DNA from 3 places in the Brenneria roseae subsp. americana genome. Region 2 is predicted to be linked to each of the others. Evidence: predicted binding sites of a transcription regulator. Region 2 holds the regulator's gene; each other region holds the start of a gene.

Region 1 (8,219 bases), on a different contig from region 2:
GCTACATTTATTCTCACATTTAAAATAAAATACCCTGACGAAAACAAGCTTTCCCAGCAGGTTGAAAAGTATTTAGATGATACCTACGTTTTGTTTAGCAACTACGGCATCAATGACGCCGAGCTACGCCGTTGGCAGAAATCTAAAGACAAATTATTCGGAATGTTCTCAGAAGCGAACATCTGTACGCCTGCTAAAACTTAAGCAATAATTTATCTTATATTTATTAACCACCAGGTACTGTTTGCACAAAGGCCATTATGAAAAAAATCGATTATTTGATGCGTTTACGTAAATGCACAACCATTGACACGCTTGAACGCGTTATTGAGAAAAACAAGTATGAACTCTCTAATGATGAGCTGGAGATGTTCTATTCCGCAGCGGATCACCGTCTGGCAGAACTGACGATGAACAAGCTTTATGACAAAGTCCCCACCGCGGTATGGAAATACGTTCGTTAATTCTCAGACGCAAAGTATACAAACGTTGATATAAAATACATTGTGCCGATAACCCTTTATCGGCCATTACTCTTGTTTTGTTTATTAATGTATTAACAAAGCAAAACTTGTAACAAAGTGTATTCGCAATGAAAGCAATAATTAGTATAGTATTTTTTTATAAACATTATTAAATTCCAGCCTCTCCTCATTTTTACCAGCCTCATTGATAGCCCAATCAATAACCAAAGCTATTCTTTATATATCCCCCCGATAGATTTCGAGATACTGGCAGGCAAACGCGCAATCGGGTTCGTTCTTATACGAGTCAGTGGCTTGAGCGATATCCAGGATGATAGATAAATACGCGATAAGCAGGCAATAACGAAATAGACAAAAGCCCCACTCACGGCACAACGTGTCTGATTCTTCTTAAACAGGGGAAACACCAGCACGCGGTAAGCAAACGCTTTTCTGGATACCAAAGAAAATTAATACGGGAGATAAAATTGGTGGAGGCCCTGCCAGCTACATCCCGGCACACACGTCTCCTGCTGCGGCTGCTTCCTTCCGGACCTGACCGAGTCCACAGGTTAATGTTGCGGGAGAACCGACAGAGCCTCCATTGACGACTCAATGACAAGATATTTTGCTATCTTGCTAAAGAGCGGAGGGCATTATCGGTGATGGGATGGCCAATTGCAAGCTAACACATTCCAACCGTTGTTTTCTTACCCATACTGCTATGTCACTATACACTTTTCTTCACTGTGCCAAACTCAAAAAGACAGGAACGCGTTGATGACAGGAGAAAATGACAATTTTCGCCAGCGTATTTTCCAAATTGTAGCGGCCATCCCTTACGGCAAAGTAACAACCTATGGTGAAGTGGCGATGTTGGCTGGATCTCCACGCGCCTCCAGACAAGTTGGCGGCGTGTTAAAGCGCCTACCCAATGACAGCAAACTTCCGTGGCACCGGGTGATTAACCGCAAAGGTGAAATATCGCTCATTGGTGCAGACTATCAGCGCCAAAAATCCGCCTTGTTGTCAGAAGGGATTGTCTTTGACCGCTACGGCAAGATCGATCTGCGACGCTTCAAGTGGCAGTACGCACCCTAGCTCTGTGCGTACTGTCTACCGATTACCAGCCCGACTGTACAGGCTGTGGAGATATTATTGGCGATGTCGTGGTGGATGGCTGTAGCGTCCCTGAACTTTGAGCCTGCCCAACCGGAGATAATACCGAGTCTGAATGACTGGTAGGTAACGGAACCGAAGCGACCGGAACCAGGACCAGATCGGCGTTATTCACCCCATTGGAGATAACCGGTAAAACATTCTCCGTCACCATGACGATTCTGTTATCTATCGCAATCGCCGCACTCAACAGAATACGCGCATTAGGCTGGATATCAGCCGGGTTATACGGTAAAGCAAACGGGAAAGGCGCCTGTTTGCCATCGGTACGCATTACGCGCTGGGTAATGACTTTTGAAGGTGCGTCGGAGAGTGATGCATCAGATACCGTCACCGTTAAAACCGCATTGGCCGGCAAAGCGATACGTTGGCGAATATTCACTGTACCGCTGACAGCAGGCATTGAAACGACTGGATTTTGAGACGATGCACCGGTGATTGGCGCTCCGGTTTGAGGAGAAGCGCCATAGTCCCCTCTATCGGCACACGCTGACAGCGCCATTGATAACGTGATACCTAAGATATGCCATAATTTCATTCGGACAGTCTCCTTTTATTTATTCCTGTCAGACTGCCGGTATCAGAAAAACCGGCGTTCCTTAAGCAGTATGGTTCACTTAACACAATAATGATGTGTGCAAAATTCTGATATTTTCATGCGAGATGATTTAAATTACTAAACCAAACCCGTAAATCACTTAATTCCACAATAGGCTGCCTGACAGCATCATGGCTTTAAAACAATGACTATTTCAATTAGTTGAAATACATTAGCCGTTCGGTTTCCTGACATTCAGGCAGGACCATCGGTTAGATAGAGAAGGATGCGAACGCTCCTCAATTTGAAGATAAAGAGTACAAACCATTATCAACCAACGAGGCCGACACCATGAGCCAGGCACTACAAAACCTTCTCGACATCCTGAATCTGGAAAAAATTGAGGAAGGACTATTCCGGGGACAAAGTGATGATTTGGGGCTGCGTCAGGTTTTTGGCGGGCAAGTCGTTGGTCAGGCACTGTCCGCGGCTAAACAAACCGTCCCGACCGAACGACGCATTCACTCATTCCATAGCTATTTTCTGCTACCGGGCGATAGCCAGAAACCCATCATCTACGATGTAGAGAACTTGCGTGACGGCAACAGTTTTAGCGCCCGCCGGGTGAGTGCGATTCAGAATGGCAAACCGATTTTCTACATGACAGCGTCATTTCAGAGTCATGAAGTGGGTTTTGAGCACCAAAACGTGATGCCCGACGTCGCACCACCAGAAGAACTCAAGTCGGAACAAGAGATTGCACAAAGCATGGCGCATTTATTACCCCCTCAGTTTCGGGATAAATTCACCCGACCACGGCCAATCGAGATGCGCCCCGTGAAGTTTCATAACCCGCTAAAAGGGAAAGTCGAAGAACCAGTACGACATGTCTGGTGCAGAGCCAACGGCCCGTTACCGGATGATGAACGCACTCATCAGTATCTGCTTGGCTATACGTCTGATTGCAATTTTCTGTTAACGGCTCTGCAACCTCATGGCGTCGGGTTCCTCGAACCTGGAATGCAGGTCGCGACCATTGACCATTCCATGTGGTTCCATCGCTCTTTCCGTCTGGATGACTGGTTGCTGTATACCGTAGAAAGTACATCCGCATCGGGAGCCAGAGGTTTTGTTCGCGGACAGTTTTATACCCGCGAAGGCGTTTTGATCGCCTCCAGCATTCAGGAAGGCGTAATGCGCCGCCACGCACATTAAAAAACCCATGCTGCCTTAGATACCTGCCCGCCACAAGAAAACAGGGCGCGAGATAATTCTCGCGCCCTGTTTCAATTTATATCAGTAGGACTTGATAAACCTAACGTCGTGACTTACTGGTTGTAAGCATTTTCGCCATGGCTGTTGACGTCCAGACCTTCGCGCTCTTGTTCTTCAGGAACACGCAGACCAACAATCATATCCGCAACCTTGAACGCGATGAACGCTGCGACGCCAGACCACACGAAGCAGACGATAACGCTGAACAACTGTACCCAAACCTGATGAACCATGGTGACGCCTTCCTCGTACCCAGTGCCGCCCAGAGAAGCGGAGGTAAAGACACCCGTCAGGATGCAACCTACGATACCGCATACGCCGTGAACACCGAACACATCACATGGGTCATCAACACGCAGCCATCTTTTCAGTACGGTAACGCCCCACAGACCAGCAAAACCACCCGCCAGACCGATGATCAACGCGCCACCGACGCCGACAGTACCCGCAGCCGGCGTAATGGCAACCAGACCCGCGATACAACCAGAACAGGCGCCCAACAGAGAAGGTTTGCCACGAGCCATCCACTCACCGGCAACCCATGCCAGAATCGCAGCGGCGGTAGCAACAACCGTATTCAGGAAGGCAAGGCCGGCAATTTCATCTGCCGCACCGGCAGAACCGGCGTTAAAGCCGAACCAACCGATGTACAGAATTGCCGTACCAATAAATACCATCGGCAGATTGTGCGGTTTCAACGCTTCTTTACCGAAACCGGCACGTTTGCCCAACAGATAGGCACCGACCAGACCGGCAACAGCGGCGTTAATATGCACCACGGTACCACCGGCAAAGTCCAGAGCGCCATCAGCAGCCAGATAGCCACCGCCCCACACCATGTGCGTCATCGGCAGGTAAGAGAACGTCAGCCACAGCGCAACGAAAATCAGCACCGCAGAGAAACGAATACGTTCAGCAATAGCCCCCACAATCAGCGCGACGGTGATACAGGCGAAAGAAGCCTGATAAGCAACATGAACGTACTGATAAAATGTACCGGTGATCGAATCAATGGCGATGCCTTTCAACATAAAGTTGGCAAAACCGCCAAAGAAAGCGTTACCTTCGCTAAACGCCAGACTATAGCCGTAAACGACCCATAAAATACAAACCAGCGCAAAAGAAATTATCACCTGTGACAACATGGAAAGCACGTTTTTTGAACGGATCAAACCGCCGTAAAACAGTGCGATACCAGGTATAGTCATAAAGAGTACCAGAGCGGTACAAATCATAATAAAAGCGTTATCCGCTTTATCGATCGTTGGAGCTGCAGCCATCGCCCAGGACGGGAGCAAAGCAGCTACACCCAGACCTAATGAGGAGACAAGTTTTTTCATTTTCATCCATCCCTATTTACGAATCTAAGTCAGGTGTTTGTTAAAGTGCGGCTTCGTCAGTTTCACCGGTACGAATACGAATCACCCTTTGCAGTTCAGCGACAAAAATCTTACCGTCGCCAATTTTACCGGTATAGGCAGCTTTGCTGATCACATCGATAACTTCGTCCAGTTGATCATCGGCAATAGCGATATCGATTTTTACTTTCGGCAGAAAGTTAACGCTGTACTCTGCGCCACGATACAGCTCAGCATGCCCTTTCTGGCGTCCAAATCCCTTCACCTCAGTGACGGTGAGCCCCTGGATGCCGACAGAAGATAATGCTTCACGCACATCTTCCAGCTTGAATGGTTTTATCACCACAGTAACCAGTTTCATTCATCTTCCCCCTAACCATTAAGTTCAGACTTACGCCCGCCACTATTAGAATTACATTTTTCGGATTACGATCATCTCGAATTACCTTGCACGTGATTATTAAAGCAAAGGGTGTGCCATAAATGATTTCTCTGGCTCAGATCAATGAGGGAACGCGGTTAAGGTCTGCTATAAGCTGGAAAAAACGCTATCAGGAGAAGAAAATCAAAAAATTTCCGGGAGAAATCTTTGATGTCGCTCCAGCGACGGCCCGTAAGGGTGGCCGCCAGGGATGATAGGCCACAAAAAAGCGGGGCACAACACGCACCAAATTAGTGCATTGCGCCAAGTTTCAGTGCATATGGGCTAAAAACAGAATAGATATGCCTAGTGATGGTGCGAAGTCGTGAAGAGGCTGTGGCTCAGCCTCACATGTTCAGGTGCATTGATGGTTTATAAAATTGATGTTTATAAAACAGGGAGCGTCTGCTCGCTGACTTCCGCGGCCGCCAGCTCTTCTCCAGCTAATTGCAGTTGATACATTTGATAATACCGCCCTTGCCGACGCAGCAGCTGTTCATGCGTCCCTTGCTCGACAGTCTGTCCATGGTGGAGCACCATGATGGTATCCGCCTCGACGATCGTTGAGAGCCGGTGAGCAATCACGATCAACGTCGTTTGTTCACGAATGACGTTAAGCGCTTTCTGAACCGCCTGCTCCGTACCCGAGTCAATATTCGCGGTCGCTTCATCAAGGATCAAAATTTTGGGGGTTTGCACCAGCACACGGGCTATTGCCAGCAGTTGCTTCTGTCCGGTAGACAGGTTATTGCCCTGTTCACCGACGCGCGTATGCAATCCTTCCGGAAACGACCGCACCAATTCAGACAGTTGGACGATATTCAATACCCTCCAGACTTCGTCCTCATTGATATCACGTCCCAGCGTCACATTCGTATACATTGATTCCGCCAGAACAACCGGATCCTGCTGCACCATGGCCACATTTTGCCGCAGTACCTGATGTGATAGCGTTTGCAATGGACGTCCATCCAGACGAATTTCCCCTTCATTCGGCGAATAATACCCCATCAGCAAATTTGCCAGCGTACTTTTACCACTGCCGGTATGCCCCACCAGCGCAACAAATCCCCGCGTTGGGATCGTCAGCGAAATATGCTGCAACACGCTCTTCTGATCCGCGCCGTAAGAGAAAGAAACGTTATCGATCTCAACACTACCGCTGACCAGCGCACGCTCATCATCACCGTAACGTTGCTTCAAGCCGTCCATCAGCTCAAATATACGCTCACCTGCGACAACAGCTTGTTGCAGCATAGACTGCTGTGTCGTCAGCTCAATTAATGGCTCGTTCAGGCGGCCGAGATAGTTAATAAATGCATACAGGACACCGACGCCCACAGAACCCACTGAACTGAAACCGAATTGCAGCAGCAGGCCGCACAAGACCATGGCAGAAAACAGACTGAGCAACGGACGTAAAAGAAACCCATCCAGACGCAGTGTCTGCATACGCGCCAGATAATGTTCACGGCTGGCAACCCCCAGCTTTTCACCAAAGCGGGCCTGCTGACGAAACTGCTGTATCACGCCCATACCGTTGATAATTTCGTTAAAACCATCATTGATATCCGCCAGATAGCTCCGCACCCGGCGCACAATCGGCGTACTGTATCGCTGGTAAATCACCATGACGGCGATCACCGCGGGAAAAATAGTCAAGGCAACCAGAGCCATGCGCCAATCCAGACTGAACATCGCCACCAGCATGGCACCGATAAGCGCGGCACTGCGTAATACCGTCGAGACAACCATGACGTACAGATCTTTCACAACCTCGGTGTCGTTCGTTACACGCGATATCAGTTGGCCCACCGGCTGAGTGTCAAACGTGCTGAGCGGCTGACGCAAAGCGGCATCCATCACATCGGTTCGCAACTGCTGTACTACGCCTACGGCGACCCGGTTGAACAATAGCGCCTGGAAATAGTGCAGCGCGGCAGCCAGAATCTGCAACATGATGTACACCATGGCCAAACCGGCGGCTATCGCTAACGGAAATTCGCCTTTTGCCACCAGATGGTCAATGAAGTAACTCACCAATACCGGGCCGGAAACCTCCGCCGCAGCGGCGATCCAAAGCATCACCACGCCGAATGTCAGCGGCTTACGCCACGGTGATCCATAAGCCAGCAGCCGCTTCAACGTCGGCCAAAGCTGTTTAGGGCTATTCATCCTCCGCTCCTTCCGCCTGCGGCGCGTCATCCAGGGCGGCCTCCAGCTGTTGGTAGCGATACATATCGCGATACCAGCCGGGTTGCGCCAACAGCTCACGATGATGACCGCGCTGGGCCACATGCCCCTGTTGCAGAACCAGAGTCTCATTGGCTTCAGTCAAAGCCGACAGGCGATGAGCGCTGATAATCAATGTACGCTGCTCACCCCATTGCTTCAGGTTTTGCAGAATCTGGTACTCTGTACGTCCGTCGACCGCCGATAGCGCATCATCCAGCACCAGAATCTCTGCCTCCAGCAGTAAGGCCCGGGCGATGGCGATCCGCTGTTTCTGACCGCCGGACAGCATCACACCGCGCTCCCCCACTTCGGTTTTATACCCCTGGGGAAGACGCAGAATATCCTCATGTACGCAGGCAAGCCGTGCGGCCTGCTCAATCTGTTGCTGGGTGGCATCAGGCCGCCCTAACGCAATATTGTTTGTCACGCTATCAGAAAACAGGAAAGGCGTTTGCCCGACGACGGCAAAACGATGACGCAATTCGTCCAACCGGATATCAGACAGCGGCAGGTTGTGATACTGGATATCGCCCGATTTAATATCAAAATGTCGCAGAATCAATGCCAGTAACGTGCTTTTCCCCGAACCGGTCGGACCACAGAGCCCAAGCATTCTGCCCGGCTCCAGCGTAAAGCGGACATTATTCAAAACATGGCGTGGACTTTCAGGATAGTGAAACTCATCGATATTGACGCTTAACGTTCCCCGCCCGGCAGGCAGGGAGGCAGAACCTTCCGCCACCACCTGT
Region 2 (8,219 bases):
TAAAAGGCAATGCCCAGAAAGTTCGCTATGAACTGGCTAATGATTTTTTGGTGCTGACCGGTGATGCCTATCTGGAGCAGGTGGACAGCAATGTGAAAGGCGACCGCATCACTTATCTGGTGAAGCAACAGCAGATGGAAGCCTTCAGCGATAAAGGTAAACGTGTTACTACGGTATTGGTTCCTTCTCAGCTTCAGGAGAAAACGAACAAGAGCTCATCCTCCCCCTCTCAAAAACCGCAACCACGAGTCACTGAATAACTTATGGCAACATTAATCGCAGAAAACTTGGCTAAGGCGTATAAAGGCCGCAGGGTTGTGGAAAACGTCAGCCTTACCGTCAACTCCGGCGAGATTGTTGGCCTATTGGGGCCGAATGGCGCAGGGAAAACGACAACATTTTATATGGTTGTCGGCATTGTCCCGCTCGATGAAGGGCGCATTGTGATTGACGACGACGATATCAGTCTGCTTCCTTTGCACGACCGCGCCCTGCGCGGGATCGGCTATTTACCGCAGGAAGCGTCGATTTTTCGCCGGTTGAGCGTCTATGACAACCTGATGGCCGTTTTGCAAATCCGTAAAGATCTGACCTCGGAGCAACAGGAAGACCGGGCGAATGAACTAATGGAAGAATTCCATATTATTCATTTACGCGATAGTCTGGGACAATCGCTCTCCGGTGGTGAACGGCGCCGGGTTGAAATCGCCCGGGCACTGGCGGCAAATCCCAAATTCATCCTGCTGGATGAGCCATTTGCCGGCGTTGATCCCATTTCGGTCATTGATATAAAAAAAATAATTGAGCATCTGCGTGACAGCGGGCTTGGTGTGTTGATTACCGATCATAACGTCCGTGAAACGTTGGATGTTTGCGAGCGCGCCTATATTGTGAGTCAGGGACACCTGATCGCCCACGGCTCCCCGACCGAAATCTTAGCCGATGAGCAGGTAAAACGCGTCTATCTGGGCGAAGGCTTCCGACTCTGATAGGGTAGTGTTTCCATTGAATAGTATATAAGGAAGTTGGCGCTACTTATGAAGCAAGGTTTGCAACTCAGGCTTAGCCAGCAACTGGCCATGACTCCACAGCTACAGCAGGCAATCCGTCTGTTGCAACTGTCCACGCTTGAACTGCAACAAGAGATTCAACTGGCGCTGGAAAGCAATCCGTTACTTGAGCAGACGGACAACCACGAAGAAATAGAGTCATTCGAGATGGCCGACAGTGATTCGCTGGATACCGGTGAAGCACTGGAACAAAAAGATATGCCGGAAGAGCTGCCGCTTGATGCGACCTGGGACGAAATCTATTCCGCAGGCACGCCCTCCGGTACCGGTACGGATTACCGGGATGAAGAGTTACCGATCTATCAGGGAGAAACGACACAAACCCTTCAGGACTACCTGATGTGGCAGGTGGAACTGACGCCTTTTTCAGATACCGATGCGGCGATAGCGACGTCCATCGTCGATGCGGTGGACAATACCGGCTATCTCACTGTGCCGCTGGAAGATATTCTGGACAGCATTGGAGATGAAAACGTCACGCTGGATGAAGTAGAGGCCGTACTCAAGCGGGTACAACGTTTTGATCCCGTAGGGGTCGCCGCGCGCGACCTGCGCGACTGCCTGCTGGTACAGCTTTCTCAGTTTGCTGAGGATACGCCGCGCCTCGCGGAAGCGAAGCTGATTGTAAGCGACTACCTCGACCTGCTGGCCAACCATGATTTCCGCAGCCTGATTCGCTCAACCCGTCTGAAAGAAGACGTACTGAAAGAAGCATTGGCGCTGATTCAATCCCTCGATCCCCGTCCGGGCCAATCCATCAATACCGGTGAATCCGAATACGTCATTCCTGACGTGCTGGTACGCAAGATCCAGGGACATTGGGTGGTCGAATTGAATACCGACAGCGTGCCCCGGCTCCAGATCAATCAACAATATGCCGCGCTGGGCAATAGCGCCCGTAGCGATAGCGACGGTCAGTTTATTCGTAGCCATTTACAGGAAGCGCGCTGGTTAATCAAAAGTCTGGAGAGCCGTAATGATACCCTGCTCAAAGTGACTCGCTGTATTGTCGAACAACAGCAGGATTTTTTCGAACAGGGTGAAGAATTCATGAAGCCGATGGTGCTGGCCGATATCGCCCAGGTGGTGGATATGCATGAATCCACCATCTCCCGGGTAACCACACAAAAGTTTCTGCACAGTCCACGCGGCATTTTTGAACTAAAATATTTCTTCTCCAGCCATGTGAATACCGACAACGGCGGTGAGGCTTCGTCAACGGCTATCCGGGCGCTGGTCAAAAAGTTAATCGCCGCAGAAAACCCCGCCAAGCCTTTAAGCGACAGCAAACTGACTACGCTGCTCTCTGAACAGGGCATTATCGTGGCGCGGCGTACGGTGGCGAAATATCGAGAGTCTTTATCTATCCCACCATCAAATCAGCGTAAACAACTGGTTTGATCTCAACAGAGAAGGAAGACACTATGCAGCTCAACATTACCGGACACCACATCGAAATTACCGAACCTTTACGCGATTTCGTGAATACCAAGTTTGCCAAGTTAGAGCAATATTTCGACCGTATCAATCAGGTCAACGTGGTACTGAAAGTGGAGAAAGTACAACAAATTGCCGATGCTACAGTCCACGTCAACGGTGGGGAGCTGCACGCTACATCAGAAGCGGAAGATATGTATGCCGCTATCGATTTGCTGATCGATAAGCTGGCTCGCCAGCTCAATAAGCATAAGGATAAGCTGAAACAGCACTAGTTTTTTTCTTGCCCGCGGGCAAGAAAACAGACCCAGCCCATGCATCCTATGGGCTGGGCTCACCAGCAGTGAAAGTGTCGTTAAGTGAATATAAAATGAATAACGTTCCCGTTTTGCAACTCAGTACCGTGTTACGTCCAGAGTGCACCCGAAGTTCTGTCCATTGCCAGAGTAAAAAACGAGCACTGGAAATTATCAGTGAGCTAGCTGCCAAACAGCTTAATCTCCCCTCACAGATTATTTTTGATGCCATTCTCACCCGCGAGCGAATGGGCAGTACCGGCATTGGCAATGGTATTGCCATTCCCCATGGTAAGCTTGAGGATGAAAACGCGCTGGGAGCAATCGGGGTATTTATTCAGTTGGATCAACCTATCGCTTTCGATGCCATTGATAATCAAGCCGTTGATTTGCTTTTTGCCTTGCTGGTTCCGGCAGAACAATGTAAAACCCATTTACATACGCTGTCGCTTATTGCCAAGCGTCTGACAGATAAAGCGATTTGTCGGCGTCTGCGGGCGGCGCAAAGTGATGAAGAGCTGTATCAGATCATGACGGAAGCCGGTTAAGTCAGTGGCAGTCATGTTTACGATGTATGGTGATCCAATCGGGAACCGGAGATTACTTGCAATCCGTGTTTTACTTGTTCATTTTCTAGCAATTCATTATAAACATAATGGCATAGAGAGTTCGCCGTCACGTTGCCAGAGGGGAGTCGTCAGATGGTGCTGATGATTGTCAGTGGTCGCTCAGGGTCAGGAAAATCTGTCGCTCTGCGCGCGCTGGAAGACATGGGGTTCTACTGTGTAGATAACCTGCCAGTGGTTTTATTGCCGGAGCTGGCCAATACGCTTGCGACACGCAATATCTCCGCAGCGGTCAGCATTGACGTGCGCAATATGCCGGAATCGCCGGAAATCTTTGAGCATGCAATGAAACAGCTGCCGCAGAGTTTTTCACCACAGTTGTTGTTTCTGGATGCCGATCGCAATACGCTGATCCGTCGTTACAGTGATACTCGCCGTCTGCACCCCTTATCCAGTAAGAATCTGTCGCTGGAAAGCGCCATTGATGAAGAAAACGATCTGCTGGAGCCACTGCGTTCACGGGCCGATCTGATCATCGACACCTCTGAAATGTCAGTGCATGAACTGGCTGAAATGCTGCGTACCCGCCTGTTGGGCAAACGGGAACGCGAACTGACGATGGTCTTTGAATCTTTCGGCTACAAGCATGGTATTCCTATCGATGCCGACTACGTGTTTGACGTGCGTTTTCTGCCCAACCCGCACTGGGATCCCAAATTACGTCCGATGACCGGTCTGGACAAGCCCGTCGCCGCCTTCCTCGATCGGCACACTGAAGTCCATAATTTTATCTATCAGACGCGCAGCTATCTGGAACTCTGGCTTCCCATGCTGGAAACCAATAACCGCAGTTATCTGACCGTGGCAATTGGCTGTACCGGCGGCAAACATCGTTCCGTTTACATTGCGGAACAGCTGGCGGACTACTTTCGTTCCCGCGGCAAGAATGTGCAGTCCCGCCACCGTACGCTGGAAAAGCGTAAATCATGATAGTCAGACCCAATAATGACGATAAAACAAACGGTTGAAATCAAAAACAAGCTGGGCATGCATGCCCGGCCCGCCATGAAACTGTTTGAACTGGTGCAGAGTTTTGACGCGGAAGTGATGTTGCGCAATGACAGCGGTACCGAAGCCGAGGCCAGCAGCGTTATTGCCATGCTGATGCTGGATTCAGCCAAGGGTGGGCTTATTGAAGTCGAAGCGACGGGCCCGGATGAAGAACAAGCGCTGGCCGCGGTGATTGAGCTCTTTGACGCCGGGTTTGATGAAGAGTAACCCGATCCGAAAACTCTCTGCTCGTCTTCGTGATAGAGATCGCTTTTCTTTCTGACCGTAAGCCCCTACTATCTCCTGATATCATTTTTTCTTATACACCCCCGCTCCCCTGGCGCGGGGGTGTTGCTTTTACGTCATCTGGAAATAAAAACTGGAGAGGAGTATGACGAAACCTAACCTGACAATCAGTGAATTGGACGCGGAACGTCTGGATATGTTACTGGAGCAGCCCGCCTTTGCTGGCAGCGATGTCGCTCAGGCCCTGAATGACGAGCTTGATCGGGCGGAAATTTTACCTTCCGTCAATATCCCTTCGGATGTGGTAACCATGAACAGTCGGGTGCGTTTTCGCGATCTGATCGCTAATGAGGAACACATCCGCACGCTGGTTTACCCGGTTGCAGTGAAAGACAGCAGGGAACACTTGTCCGTCATGGCTCCGCTGGGCGCGGCATTGCTGGGAATGCATGTAGGAAACACCATCGCCTGGCGGTTGCCGAACGGTGAAGAAACGCATATCGAGGTGCTGGAACTGCTTTATCAGCCGGAAGCGGCGGGTGAATACCACCGCTAAACGGCGATAACGCAGAGAATGACAAACCGTCGGATAATGCCGACGGTGACGGTCACTCCCCCGTCGTCACGCGGTTCCTGTTTATTCTCCTGCGATCTTCATTTCTGGCAGTAGCACTGACCCACACTGAATATTACTGCGCGTCTCAATGTCGTTGCCTACCGTGACGATGTTGCGCAACATGTCTTTCAGATTACCCGCAATGGTAATCTCACTGACCGGATACTGAATTTCACCGTTTTCCACCCAGAAGCCGGACGCGCCACGGGAATAATCTCCCGTCACGCCGCTGACGCCCTGCCCCATTAATCCCGTCACCAGCAGCCCTTTACCCATCTGTTTGAGCAGACCATCAAAATCCAGCCCTTGTCCGGCGATGCGCCAGTTATGGATACCACCAGCGTGTCCGGTGCTCTTCATGCCCAGTTTACGCGCGGCATAGCTGGTCAGCAGCCAGGTTTGCAAAACGCCGTCTTTCACAATCTCACGCCGCTGAGTGCGTACCCCCTCGCTGTCGAACGGCGTCGATGCCAGCCCTTTGCGTAAATGCGGCAATTCTTCAATAGTGAGCCACTCCGGCAGAATTTGCTGGCCCAGCTTATCCAACAGGAAGGTTGATTTACGGTATACGCTGCTACCGCTGATTGCCCCGACCAGATGGCCGAACAGCCCTGTCGCCACTTCCGCGGAAAACAGTATCGGCGCCTGCATGGTGGGTAACTTACGCGGCGACAAACGGGATAACGTACGGCGCGCGCACTCTTCACCCACCCACTCAGGCGTTTTCAAATCATCCAGCGAACGACCAATGGTATAGGCGTAATCACGCTCCATGTCACCATTCATCTCGGCAATCACACAGCTGGACATCGAATGACGGCTGGAACAATAGCTTTGCAGCATGCCGTGGCTGTTGCCAAATACTTTGATGCCGTAATGGCTATTGAAGCTTCCGCCTTCGGTATTGGTGATGCGCTTATCCGCTTTCATCGCCGCTTGTTCAGCGCGGGCGGCCAGTTCGATGCCACGATCGGCATCCAGCTCCGCCGGGTGAAACAGATCCAGATCCGGTGCGTCAAAAGCCAGCAGATCCTTGTCTGCCGGACCGGCAAAAGGATCGACGGAGGTGTAACGGGCAATATCCAGCGCCGCCTGCACGGTCCGCGCGATAGCGTCCGGACTGAGGTCGGTTGATGAGGCGCTGCCTTTGCGCTGCTGGTAATACACCGTAATACCCAGCGCGCCATCGCTGTTAAATTCAACGTTTTCAACTTCACCATAACGGGTGCTCACGCCAATACCGGTCGTTTTTGACACGGAGACTTCTGCCGCATCAGAACCCGCTCGCGCCAGTTCCAGCGCCTGTGCAACCGCTTGTTCCAGCGCTTCACGCTGTTGTGCAACCTGAGTGATTATTGTCATTGTTCTGCCATAATGAGTAAGGAAACCGTTTCGATAGGTGACGCCGGGGAAATGCCCGTGCAGCCACAGTCCCGCTGCACGGTCAGGTCTCCGCGCATGAATATTTCCACGCAATTCATCGTCATCCATCCGCATAAAAGGTGTAGCATAATGCTCCTGAGTCTAACAGGATCCGCAGACAATTTCGCACAAAGCCCAAACCTGTTAGGATCAGCCTCTTTTTATGGCGGCAGTCCTTGCCCGCCGTCCTACGGGCCGTCACACTGCGTGACGTTGAAAAACGCGCCTAGCGTTTTTTTACCGGAAATTTTTTAGGAACCAACCATGAGCAAAAAAACCGAAGACTGGCTTGATGACGTCCCGGACAATAATGAAGACGACGATGATGAAATTATCTGGGTCAGCAAAAGCGAGATAAAACGTGATGCGGAAGCGCTGAAAGATCTCGGTGCGGAACTGGTTGAACTGGGTAAGAACGCGTTGGAGAAAATCCCGCTGGATGATGACCTGCGCGCGGCGGTCGAACTGGCGCAGCGCATCAAGAAAGAGGGTCGCCGCCGCCAGTTACAACTGATCGGTAAACTGCTGCGAGCCCGCGATCCAGAACCGATTCAGGCCGCGCTGGATAAACTGAAAAACCGTCACAATCAGCAGGTCGTGCTTTTTCACAAGCTTGAGCTATTGCGTGACCGTCTGGTAGCCGAAGGGGATGATGCCATTCCTGATATTCTGGCGCTTTACCCGCATGCAGACCGCCAGCAGCTACGTTCGCTGGTACGCAATGCGCAAAAAGAGAAGGCTGCGAATAAGCCGCCAAAATCGACCCGCCAGATCTTCCAGTATCTGCGTGAGCTGTCAGAAACCGAAGCGTGATAGCTGGCTCAGGGTGCCCGCGGTGACCCTGAGTTAACGCATCTAATCACCCAACGCATGCTGATATTTATGCAACATGGTGATTAAACGTCCGACTGGCGCCGTGATACCCGGTGACATCCGCCGCTCCGCCAGTTTCTGCTGATACTCCCCAAGTTCATCCAACAGCCGCGCAAAAGATTGGCTGCGTATGGTATCCCGTCGCGCGCCAATCACCTGTTCCGCCGTGGCGCGAATCTGGCGATGAAAAGCGGAGAGCTCCTCATCCCGGGGAATATCCAGTGAACGCAGACGCTGATGCGCGATAATCAACGACAGCGCCAGACGATATTTGGCAATATCACCGGGAAACATATTCAACAGCAGAAATAGCTGCTGATAGAGTGCGGGCAAATGGTTTTCCTTGCGCCGCGCCTGATTGGTCGTTAATGCCGATACCGCACTGTAAACAAAGCGATTCAGCAATGTGCGTCCGGTACGGGTTTTGGCATTATCCCGGATCAACAGAATAACCAGCAGCGCCAGAAAACAACCGATAATCTGCCCGATAGCGTTATCCAGAAACTGGCCGATATGGAACGTCATCGGATTATCCAGCACCAGAATATTGATCGTGCTCGCCAGCGCGCCCAGCGATCCCAGGCGTCGCTTTTGTACTTCAATACCAATGATGAAAGCCATCGCGCCCAGGCTGAAGCATAGC
Region 3 (8,219 bases), on a different contig from region 2:
GGGAAATGACGCGGTCAGTGCTGATGCCAAGTAAGCTGGCCATTTTCAGATCTTCCGCACAGGCCCGGCAGGCGCGCCCCATCCGCGAGTAGCGGATAAACATCGTCAACGCCAGCATGGCGAGGAAAGTCACGATCCAGATCGTCAACTGCATCGTGCTGATTGTCGCAGCAAAGCCGTTGGTCTCGCCCAACACCCATTGTCCGGTAATCATGCTGGGGAGCGCGACATCGCGTGAACCCTGATTCAGGCTGACGTAGTTTTGCAGAAAAATAGACATCCCGATGGCGGAAATCAGTGCAATCAGGCGTTTGGAAGTTCGTACCGGCCGGTAGGCGACCCGTTCAATACTCCAGCCGTAGGCGCTGGAAATCACGACGGCGGCAACAAAGGCGACGCTGATCAACAGCCAGCTCGCATCAATGCCCATCATCATCAGGGCGGCAATAACAATAAAAGAGACATAGCTACCGATCATGTAAACTTCGCCGTGTGCGAAGTTAATCATGCCGATGATGCCGTAAACCATGGTGTAACCAATGGCGATCAGCGCATAAGTGCTGCCCAACGTCAGGCCGTTGAACATCTGCTGAAAAAAGTAAAGGAACTGCTCGGACATACCCTAACCTTAAATTCTGCCCCCGCACCTTACGGCAACGGGGGCATTCGGTATTGAGGAATTAATACAGAGGCGGTTAATGACGGCTCAGGCACATGCAGAACACACGGAGAGCCAGCACCGAAATCGTTACCGCACAATCATTACTTCGCTGCGCTGGAAGTACCGTCTGCATGCCACTCAAATACACCAAACTCAAACCCTTTCAGGTCACCTTTTTCGTCCCAGCTCAGCGGCCCCATGACGGTATCCACGGAATTGGCTTTCAGATCGCTGACCAGTTTTTCCGGCTCCATGCTACCGCTGCGCTCCATTGCGGTAGTCAGAGATTGCAATGCGGCATAAGTCGTCCAGACAAACGGGCCGGTTGGATCCAGTTTTTTGGCTTTCAGCGCATCGACGATCGGTTGGTTGGCAGGATCCTGGTCATAGCGTTTCGGCAATGTGACCAGCATGCCTTCAGATGCGTCACCCGCGATATTGGACAAAGAGGAGTTACCCACGCCTTCCGGTCCCATGAATTGGGTGGTCATGCCAGCCTGCCGGGCCTGACGCATAAGCAGCCCCATTTCCGGGTAGTAACCGCCAAAATAAACGAAATCCACGTTTTCTTTCTTCAGACGCGCAACCAGTGAGGAGAAATCTTTATCACCCGCGGTCACACCTTCAAACAACACAACGTTCGCATTGGCTTTTTTCAGACTATCCTGAACAGAACGGGCCAAACCTTCACCGTACTGCTGTTTATCATGCACAACGGCAATGCGCTGAGGTTTAATCGTTTCAACGATATATTTTGCCGCCGTTGGACCCTGATCGGAATCCAGACCGGTTGTCCGCAGAACCATCTTGTAGCCGCGGGTGGTCAGATCAGCGTTCGTTGCCGCGGGCGTAATCATGATCACGTCTTCTTCTTCGTAAATATCAGAAGCGGGCTGTGTGGAAGAGGAGCACAAATGGCCGATAACATAACGAATGCCGTCGTTGATGACTTTGTTCGCTACGGCAACGGCCTGTTTCGGGTCGCACGCATCATCGTATTCGACGCCAACCAGTTTATTGCCATTGACGCCGCCTTTGGCGTTGATATCCGCAATGGCCTGACGTGCGCCGATAAACTCCATATCACCATATTGCGCAACCGGACCAGACATGGCACCCACGACGGCAACCTTAATATCTGCGGCGCTCACCGCATGGCTCAACGCAACCGCCATACAACCCATCAGCAATGTTTTGCCTTTACTGAATTTCATTCGATTTACCCCATCTTTTATTATGGATATTGCTGAAAATGTGACCGCCCTGCGTCATAACATAACCTTTTTCTTATAAGTAAGAATGGGTTAGGGTTATTATTAGTAATAGTTTCTAATAAGGCTTTATTTTTCATATTATTAAACAGGAATATTATGCTGCAAATCAACTAGCATCATCATAAATACGCGATGCAAACAGCATAAAATACTTGTCTTAAAAGCCAATATTTAATCTATATATAGTCAGTTATGCTGCTTTTTTCATTAATTATTGATGTAATGCTCGATAAATAGTCGCAGAGAAAAACGTTTTCCCTGTTAACCGTAAAGAATAAAAATACTTCAAGCATTTTTATTCTTTACGCAGTAAGGGCCCGAAGGGGAGCAGGCAGGGATAGCCCGAAGGGTGACGACAAGGATGGCAGTCATAAAAAAACGCCGGGAGCGTTTTTAAACGTCGCGTAGCGACGGCCCGAAGGGTGACGGGCAAGGATAGCCCGTCATAAAAAAATGCCTCACAGTTTCACCACAAAACGATTACATTATTCTTCACTCATTTAATGGAGTGCTAGTCAATGAAACTAACCGTTGAATGCCTCACCCAATTCAGCCATCAGGATAAAATTGATCTGTCTAAAATCTGGCCGCACCAGAATATAGAACGCCTGGAAGAGGGTCTTAACGTGGATCGCCGCCTGTTTGCCGCACGTTTTAACGATCGCTTACTGGCCGCGGTTCTTGTTGAGATTGAAGGCGAATACGCCGAATTGAGCGATCTTCTGGTACGTGAAACCACCCGCCGACGCGGCGTTGGTTTATATCTGATAGACGAAGTACGGAAGCAGTTACCGAGTGTTAAAGAGTGGTGGCTGGCGACTGACGATCACGCGTCCGTCAAAGAAGACGTGCTGGCAAAGTTCATGATTTCTTGCGGCTTTTCGCCGGTATCCGGTGGCTGGCGTTACATCCGTAATCAGGGTTAAAAAACGCAGGAAGCGTTTTTTAACGTCGCTTGCGACAGTCTGGAGGGGGACGGACAGGGATAGCCCGTCATAAAAACAAAACGACCGGGCAAATGCCCGGCCGCGCTTATTTATTTTTCGCTATCGCTTAGGCTTCAATCGCCACACGCAGCTTCTTCATGGCGTTCTTTTCCAACTGGCGCACTCGCTCTGCGGATACACCATATTTATCAGCCAGTTCCTGCAATGTTGACTTATTGTCATCATCCAGCCAGCGGGCGCGGATAATATGCTGGCTACGTTCATCCAGACCTTGCAGCGCATCCGTCAGCTTGTCCGCCGCGTGGCTTTCCCAATTGTTTTCTTCGATGCCGTCAGCAAAATCAGAGGACTTATCCTGTAGATACAGCATCGGGGACATGGCCTTGCCATCATGCGTTTCTTCATCTGGCGTCGGATCAAAGGTCATATCCTGTGCGGCCATACGCGATTCCATTTCACGCACATCTTTACTGGTCACACCCAATTCACGGGCAACCAGTTCAACTTCATCCTGATTGAACCAACCAAGGCGCGTTTTAGACTTACGCAGGTTAAAGAACAGCTTACGCTGCGCTTTGGTGGTAGCGACTTTCACAATGCGCCAGTTGCGCAGCACATATTCGTGAATTTCAGCTTTGATCCAGTGTACGGCAAAAGAAACCAGACGCACGCCCACTTCAGGATTAAAGCGACGCACCGCCTTCATCAGGCCGATGTTGCCTTCCTGAATCAGGTCTGCCTGCGGCAGACCATAGCCGGAATAATTACGGGCCACATGAATAACAAAACGCAGATGCGACAAAATAAGCTGCTTTGCTGCATCCAGATCGCCCTGATAATGCAGCCGTTCAGCCAGCGCCCGCTCTTCCTCTGCCGTTAGCATCGGATAGGCATTGGCGGCTCGAATGTAACCTTCCAGACTGCCCTGGGGAACTAAGGTGAAAGTTTGCATATCTTTGGTCATCCAACCTCTCTCATAACTACAGTTACGCAGCGCTCTTCAACCAGCCCGCTCAAACGAGCGTCATTGACAAGTCGTTATACTAGCACTGCTTTAACATACTGTTTTGTGCTAAACGGATAAAAAAATCCGGCACGCTGTCCCTATCTTCAGACTGTGATTTCCCTCACAAGTTCCTACAATATTATCCATCTTATTTCACATATCAAGTTGGATACAGCGAGAAAATTATACACCAATAAAACAGGAGAAAATACGCGGGAACACCGCAAGAAGAAAGAGCACCGATGACCGCTTCCCCTGCCACACAGCTGGAGTAACAGGGAAAGAGTATACCAAAAAAAGACTATTGTGGTGTAAAGCGGCGTAAATGTTGCACTGTCGCCAACCACGCAGCCAGCCAGCCTATCATCCCGGCGACAAGCAACAACAACAGCGATTCATCCCAGCTCAACCCTTTGACCGTAAAGGTCGTACCAAACACCGAAGCCACCTGCGCCACCACCGCGCCGAGCTTCCACACCAGCGCCTGAGACAGGATCAGCGACAGCACCGCTCCGCCAAACCCCATGACGGCGCCGCCATTCAGAAACGGACGCAAAATAAAACCATCCGTCGCACCAATCAATTTCATGACGTTGATGGTTTCGCGACGGCTGAAAATGCTCAAACGCACGCTGTTGCCGATGACCAAAAACACCGCGATAACCATCAATATGCCAATTGTCGCCGCAATCTGGCCGACCAGGCCGGTCAGCGCAACCAGCCGGGCAAACCAGCTATCATCCATCCGTACTTCATCCACCCCTTGCGTGGCGGCTACGCGGTCGCGCAACGTTGTCAGCGTGTTCGCGCTCTGGAAATTCATTTTGGGGGTGATGATGGCCACGGCAGGCAGCGGATTCTCTTCAAGCATATCCAGTGCGCCGCCAAAACCAGACCAGTTGCGGAACTCTCCCATCGCTTCATCACGCGACAAGTAGTTCACTTTATCGACACCGTCTTCAGACTGAAGCTGGGTGATCACCGCCTGCGCGGCGTTGTCATCCAGAGATTTATCCAGATATACCGTCAATTGAGGTGAGGGATACCACTGCGTCGCGGCCTGACTCACATTTTTCCACACCAGATAACAGATACTGGGCAAGGCCAGAGAGATGGCAATCACCATCACCGTCAGCAGCGTTGCCAACGGTTGGCGCAACATATCATCCAGCGTATTCGTCCAGGCATAACGCCACTGCTCCCGCCAGCCGCCGCGCAAAGCCCTGGACTTCATTCCCGGCTTTTTCGCATTACGGGTGTTATTCGCCATGATGATTTCCCCCAATCATGCGACCATCGGACAGCGTAAGAACCCGGTAATTGCGACGGGCAATCAGCCCGGTATCGTGGGTGGCCATCAACACCGTGACGCCAACCCGGTTAAATTCTTCAAACAAACGCAAAATACCCTCGGACAGTGCATCATCCAGATTACCCGTCGGCTCGTCCGCCAGTAAGACGGCGGGCTTATTCACCACCGCGCGAGCAATACCAACCCGCTGCTGCTCACCGCCCGAAAGCTGGATAGGGTAATTTCGGGCTTTATCCAGCAGCCCGACTTTGTCCAGTGCTGCGGATACCCGGCGACGAATATCTTCGCTGCTGGCGCCGGCAATAATGAGCGGCATCGCCACGTTGTCATAGACGGTTCTTTCCATCAGTAGATGGTGATCCTGAAAGATCATGCCGATCTGACGACGCAGAAACGGAACTTCACTTTTTTTCAACCGGCTAATGTTATGTCCACTAAACAGGATCTGCCCCGCACTGGGGCGTTCAATGCCACAAATCAGTTTCAGCAGGGTGCTTTTCCCCGCGCCAGAATGGCCGGTCAGAAACGCCATCTCTGCCGGACGCAGATGAAAATCTATGCCCTGTAGCGCCTGGCGCCCGCCGAGATAAGCTTTACTGACCTGTTCAAAACGAATCATCCGTTTTAATCCTCTCGGGCAAAAAGTGCCTCAATAAAATCGTCAGCCTTGAATGGCCGCAAATCTTCAATACCTTCCCCCACCCCAATATAGCGGATAGGAATACCGAACTGGTCGGCAATGGCGAAGATCACCCCGCCTTTGGCGGTACCGTCCAGTTTGGTCAGTACAATACCCGTCAGACCTACCGCCTCGTTGAAAAGCTTCGCCTGGCTGACGGCGTTCTGACCGGTGCTGGCATCCAACGTCAGCATCACTTCATGCGGCGCATCCTGATCCAGCTTCTTCATCACGCGCACAATCTTTTTCAGTTCTTCCATCAGATGCGCTTTGTTCTGCAATCGGCCCGCCGTGTCGGCAATCAGTACATCGACGCCACGCGCTTTTGCCGCCTGAATCGCATCAAAAATCACCGAGGCGGAATCCGCGCCGGTATGCTGAGCCACCACCGCAACATGGTTACGCTGGCCCCAGACCTGGAGCTGTTCTACCGCCGCGGCACGGAAAGTATCGCCCGCCGCCAGCATCACGGATTTCCCCTGCGCCTGGAACTGACGCGCCATTTTGCCAATGGTGGTGGTTTTCCCGACGCCATTCACCCCAACCATCAGGATCACATAAGGTATTTTGCCTTCGATAATCAGCGGCTCATCAACCTTAGCAAGAATCGTCGCCATTTCTTCTTTCAGCTTAACAAAAAGCGTATCAGCATCTTTCAACTGCCGGTGATTGACGTGCTCCGTCAGGTTGGTAATGATCTTGCGAGTGGTCTCCACGCCTACGTCGGCAATCAGCAATTGCTCTTCCAGTTCGTCGAACAGATCGTCGTCGATTTTCTTGCCACGAAACAATCCGATAAATCCTGAACCCAGATTTTGGCGAGTTTTAACCAGGCCTCGTTTCAGGCGGGCGAAGAATCCCTCTTTCGTCGGACGCTCCTGCTCCTGTAGCACGACAGGCACATCATCCGGTTGACGCTTTTCCGGCTCGTCTGCGACGACCGGCGCGGTTTCCGCCACGCTCGCCGGTTCGGTCTCTTTTACCGTTTCATTCACTACCGCCGCTTGCTGCGTCAGCGCATCCGCTACGACAATCGGTTCTTCCGGCTGCGGCTGTTCCGCCGGAGAGTCATTTTCCGGCGCCGCGACATCGGCCAATTCGAGGTCCTTTTCAACACCCTGTTGGGTTGAGACCTCAATATCCGGCGATACGGCGGGCACATCCTCGACTACCGGTTTCTCTTGCGGTTGCTCTTTTTGTTCTTCTTCCTGTTTCCCCAATCCCAACCAGGAAAAAAAACCGCGCTTCTTTTCTTTTGTCATGTGCAATCGCGCTCCACGCCGCTCACCGCAGCGAATGAATCAATTAAAATCATATTTAAACAACAAGTTTAACACTTTCCTGCCGCCAGCAACACGCAGCCAACGGCGGCAAGGTCAGACAATCTCCGTAACGAAGTGTGTCAGCCCCCATCTTAACATTCCCTCTACACGTAACCGCCGTTAGAATAGCGCCTGAATTTTCCCGATTGTGTCTGCCGGCAACGCAGCACGCCAACCAACCTGTGAGCTATGGCTAAAAAAAATGCATCGTCAGCCGCCGGCCAGATCCGAATTATCGGTGGGCAATGGCGCGGCAGAAAACTTCCGGTTCCCGATAGTCCGGGTTTACGCCCTACGACCGATCGGGTACGCGAAACGCTGTTCAACTGGCTGGCCCCCGTTATTCAGGAAGCCCGCTGTCTGGACTGTTTTGCCGGTAGCGGCGCGCTGGGTCTGGAAGCCTTATCGCGTTATGCGGCCCATGCCACATTATTGGAAACCGAGCGAGCGATAGCGCAACAATTAACGCAGAATCTGGCTCTGCTTCGGGCGGAGAACGCACAGGTCGTGAATACGGATACGCTACGCTGGCTGGCCCAACCGGGAGAACCCTATGACGTGGTATTTCTCGATCCTCCTTTTCGCAAAGACTTATTGAACAACACGCTTTCCCTGCTGGAACAGCAGGGCTGGCTGGCGCCGGAAGCATGGATCTACGTGGAAACCGAGTCAGAAAATACACAGTTGGTTATTCCGGATAACTGGCGCTTGCACCGGGAAAAAATCGCGGGTCAGGTCGCTTCCCGTTTGTACATCCGCCAATGATCGCCTTAGCAACCCATTCTCAAAACAATTAAGGGGTACATGATGATATGGATTAATCTGGGACGACTGTTGATGCTGGGCGTATGGGGCTTTCTGATTTTTAACCTGATTCACCCGTTTCCCAGACCATTGAATATTTTCATGACGGTGGCGATGGTGTTTATGATCCTGATGCATGGTTTCCAACTGCTGCTGCTGAAATCCAGCCAGCCGAAAGACGACTCGTCACTCAACCGGGCGCTACAGGCGCGTA

The links. Region 2 encodes sigma-54, which starts transcription at its own class of promoters, with help from an activator protein. Its sites were predicted from a motif close to GTTGGCACANNTTTCGCTNT; they were not measured.
Region 1: a site for sigma-54 is predicted at 5,277-5,296, ahead of glnK (P-II family nitrogen regulator). Genes of this name have one in related genera too.
Region 3: a site for sigma-54 is predicted at 1,904-1,923, ahead of B4923_RS15285 (branched-chain amino acid ABC transporter substrate-binding protein). Genes of this name have one in related genera too.

Annotation. Positions count from the first base shown of each region.
Region 1 covers NZ_QDKJ01000002.1:255,862-264,080, reverse strand. Annotated here, with positions in the region: gene tomB (Hha toxicity modulator TomB) at 1-204, shown strand, start outside; gene B4923_RS03150 (HHA domain-containing protein) at 261-464, shown strand; RNA gene ffs (signal recognition particle sRNA small type) at 963-1,059, opposite strand; gene B4923_RS03140 (MGMT family protein) at 1,245-1,565, shown strand; gene B4923_RS03135 (YbaY family lipoprotein) at 1,588-2,181, opposite strand; gene tesB (acyl-CoA thioesterase II) at 2,533-3,396, shown strand; gene amtB (ammonium transporter AmtB) at 3,510-4,796, opposite strand; gene glnK (P-II family nitrogen regulator) at 4,837-5,175, opposite strand; gene B4923_RS03115 (SmdB family multidrug efflux ABC transporter permease/ATP-binding protein) at 5,623-7,410, opposite strand; gene B4923_RS03110 (SmdA family multidrug ABC transporter permease/ATP-binding protein) at 7,403-8,219, opposite strand, start outside.
Region 2 covers NZ_QDKJ01000005.1:34,926-43,144, reverse strand. Annotated here, with positions in the region: gene lptA (lipopolysaccharide ABC transporter substrate-binding protein LptA) at 1-260, shown strand, start outside; gene lptB (LPS export ABC transporter ATP-binding protein) at 264-989, shown strand; gene rpoN (RNA polymerase factor sigma-54) at 1,038-2,471, shown strand; gene hpf (ribosome hibernation promoting factor) at 2,495-2,782, shown strand; gene ptsN (PTS IIA-like nitrogen regulatory protein PtsN) at 2,878-3,351, shown strand; gene rapZ (RNase adapter RapZ) at 3,505-4,359, shown strand; gene npr (PTS phosphocarrier protein NPr) at 4,375-4,647, shown strand; gene rnk (nucleoside diphosphate kinase regulator) at 4,811-5,221, shown strand; gene pmbA (metalloprotease PmbA) at 5,303-6,643, opposite strand; gene yjgA (ribosome biogenesis factor YjgA) at 6,968-7,516, shown strand; gene aaeB (p-hydroxybenzoic acid efflux pump subunit AaeB) at 7,559-8,219, opposite strand, start outside.
Region 3 covers NZ_QDKJ01000012.1:84,051-92,269, reverse strand. Annotated here, with positions in the region: gene livH (high-affinity branched-chain amino acid ABC transporter permease LivH) at 1-619, opposite strand, end outside; gene B4923_RS15285 (branched-chain amino acid ABC transporter substrate-binding protein) at 763-1,875, opposite strand; gene panM (aspartate 1-decarboxylase autocleavage activator PanM) at 2,454-2,861, shown strand; gene rpoH (RNA polymerase sigma factor RpoH) at 2,989-3,846, opposite strand; gene ftsX (permease-like cell division protein FtsX) at 4,190-5,158, opposite strand; gene ftsE (cell division ATP-binding protein FtsE) at 5,148-5,819, opposite strand; gene ftsY (signal recognition particle-docking protein FtsY) at 5,825-7,141, opposite strand; gene rsmD (16S rRNA (guanine(966)-N(2))-methyltransferase) at 7,391-7,966, shown strand; gene B4923_RS15250 (DUF1145 family protein) at 8,009-8,219, shown strand, end outside.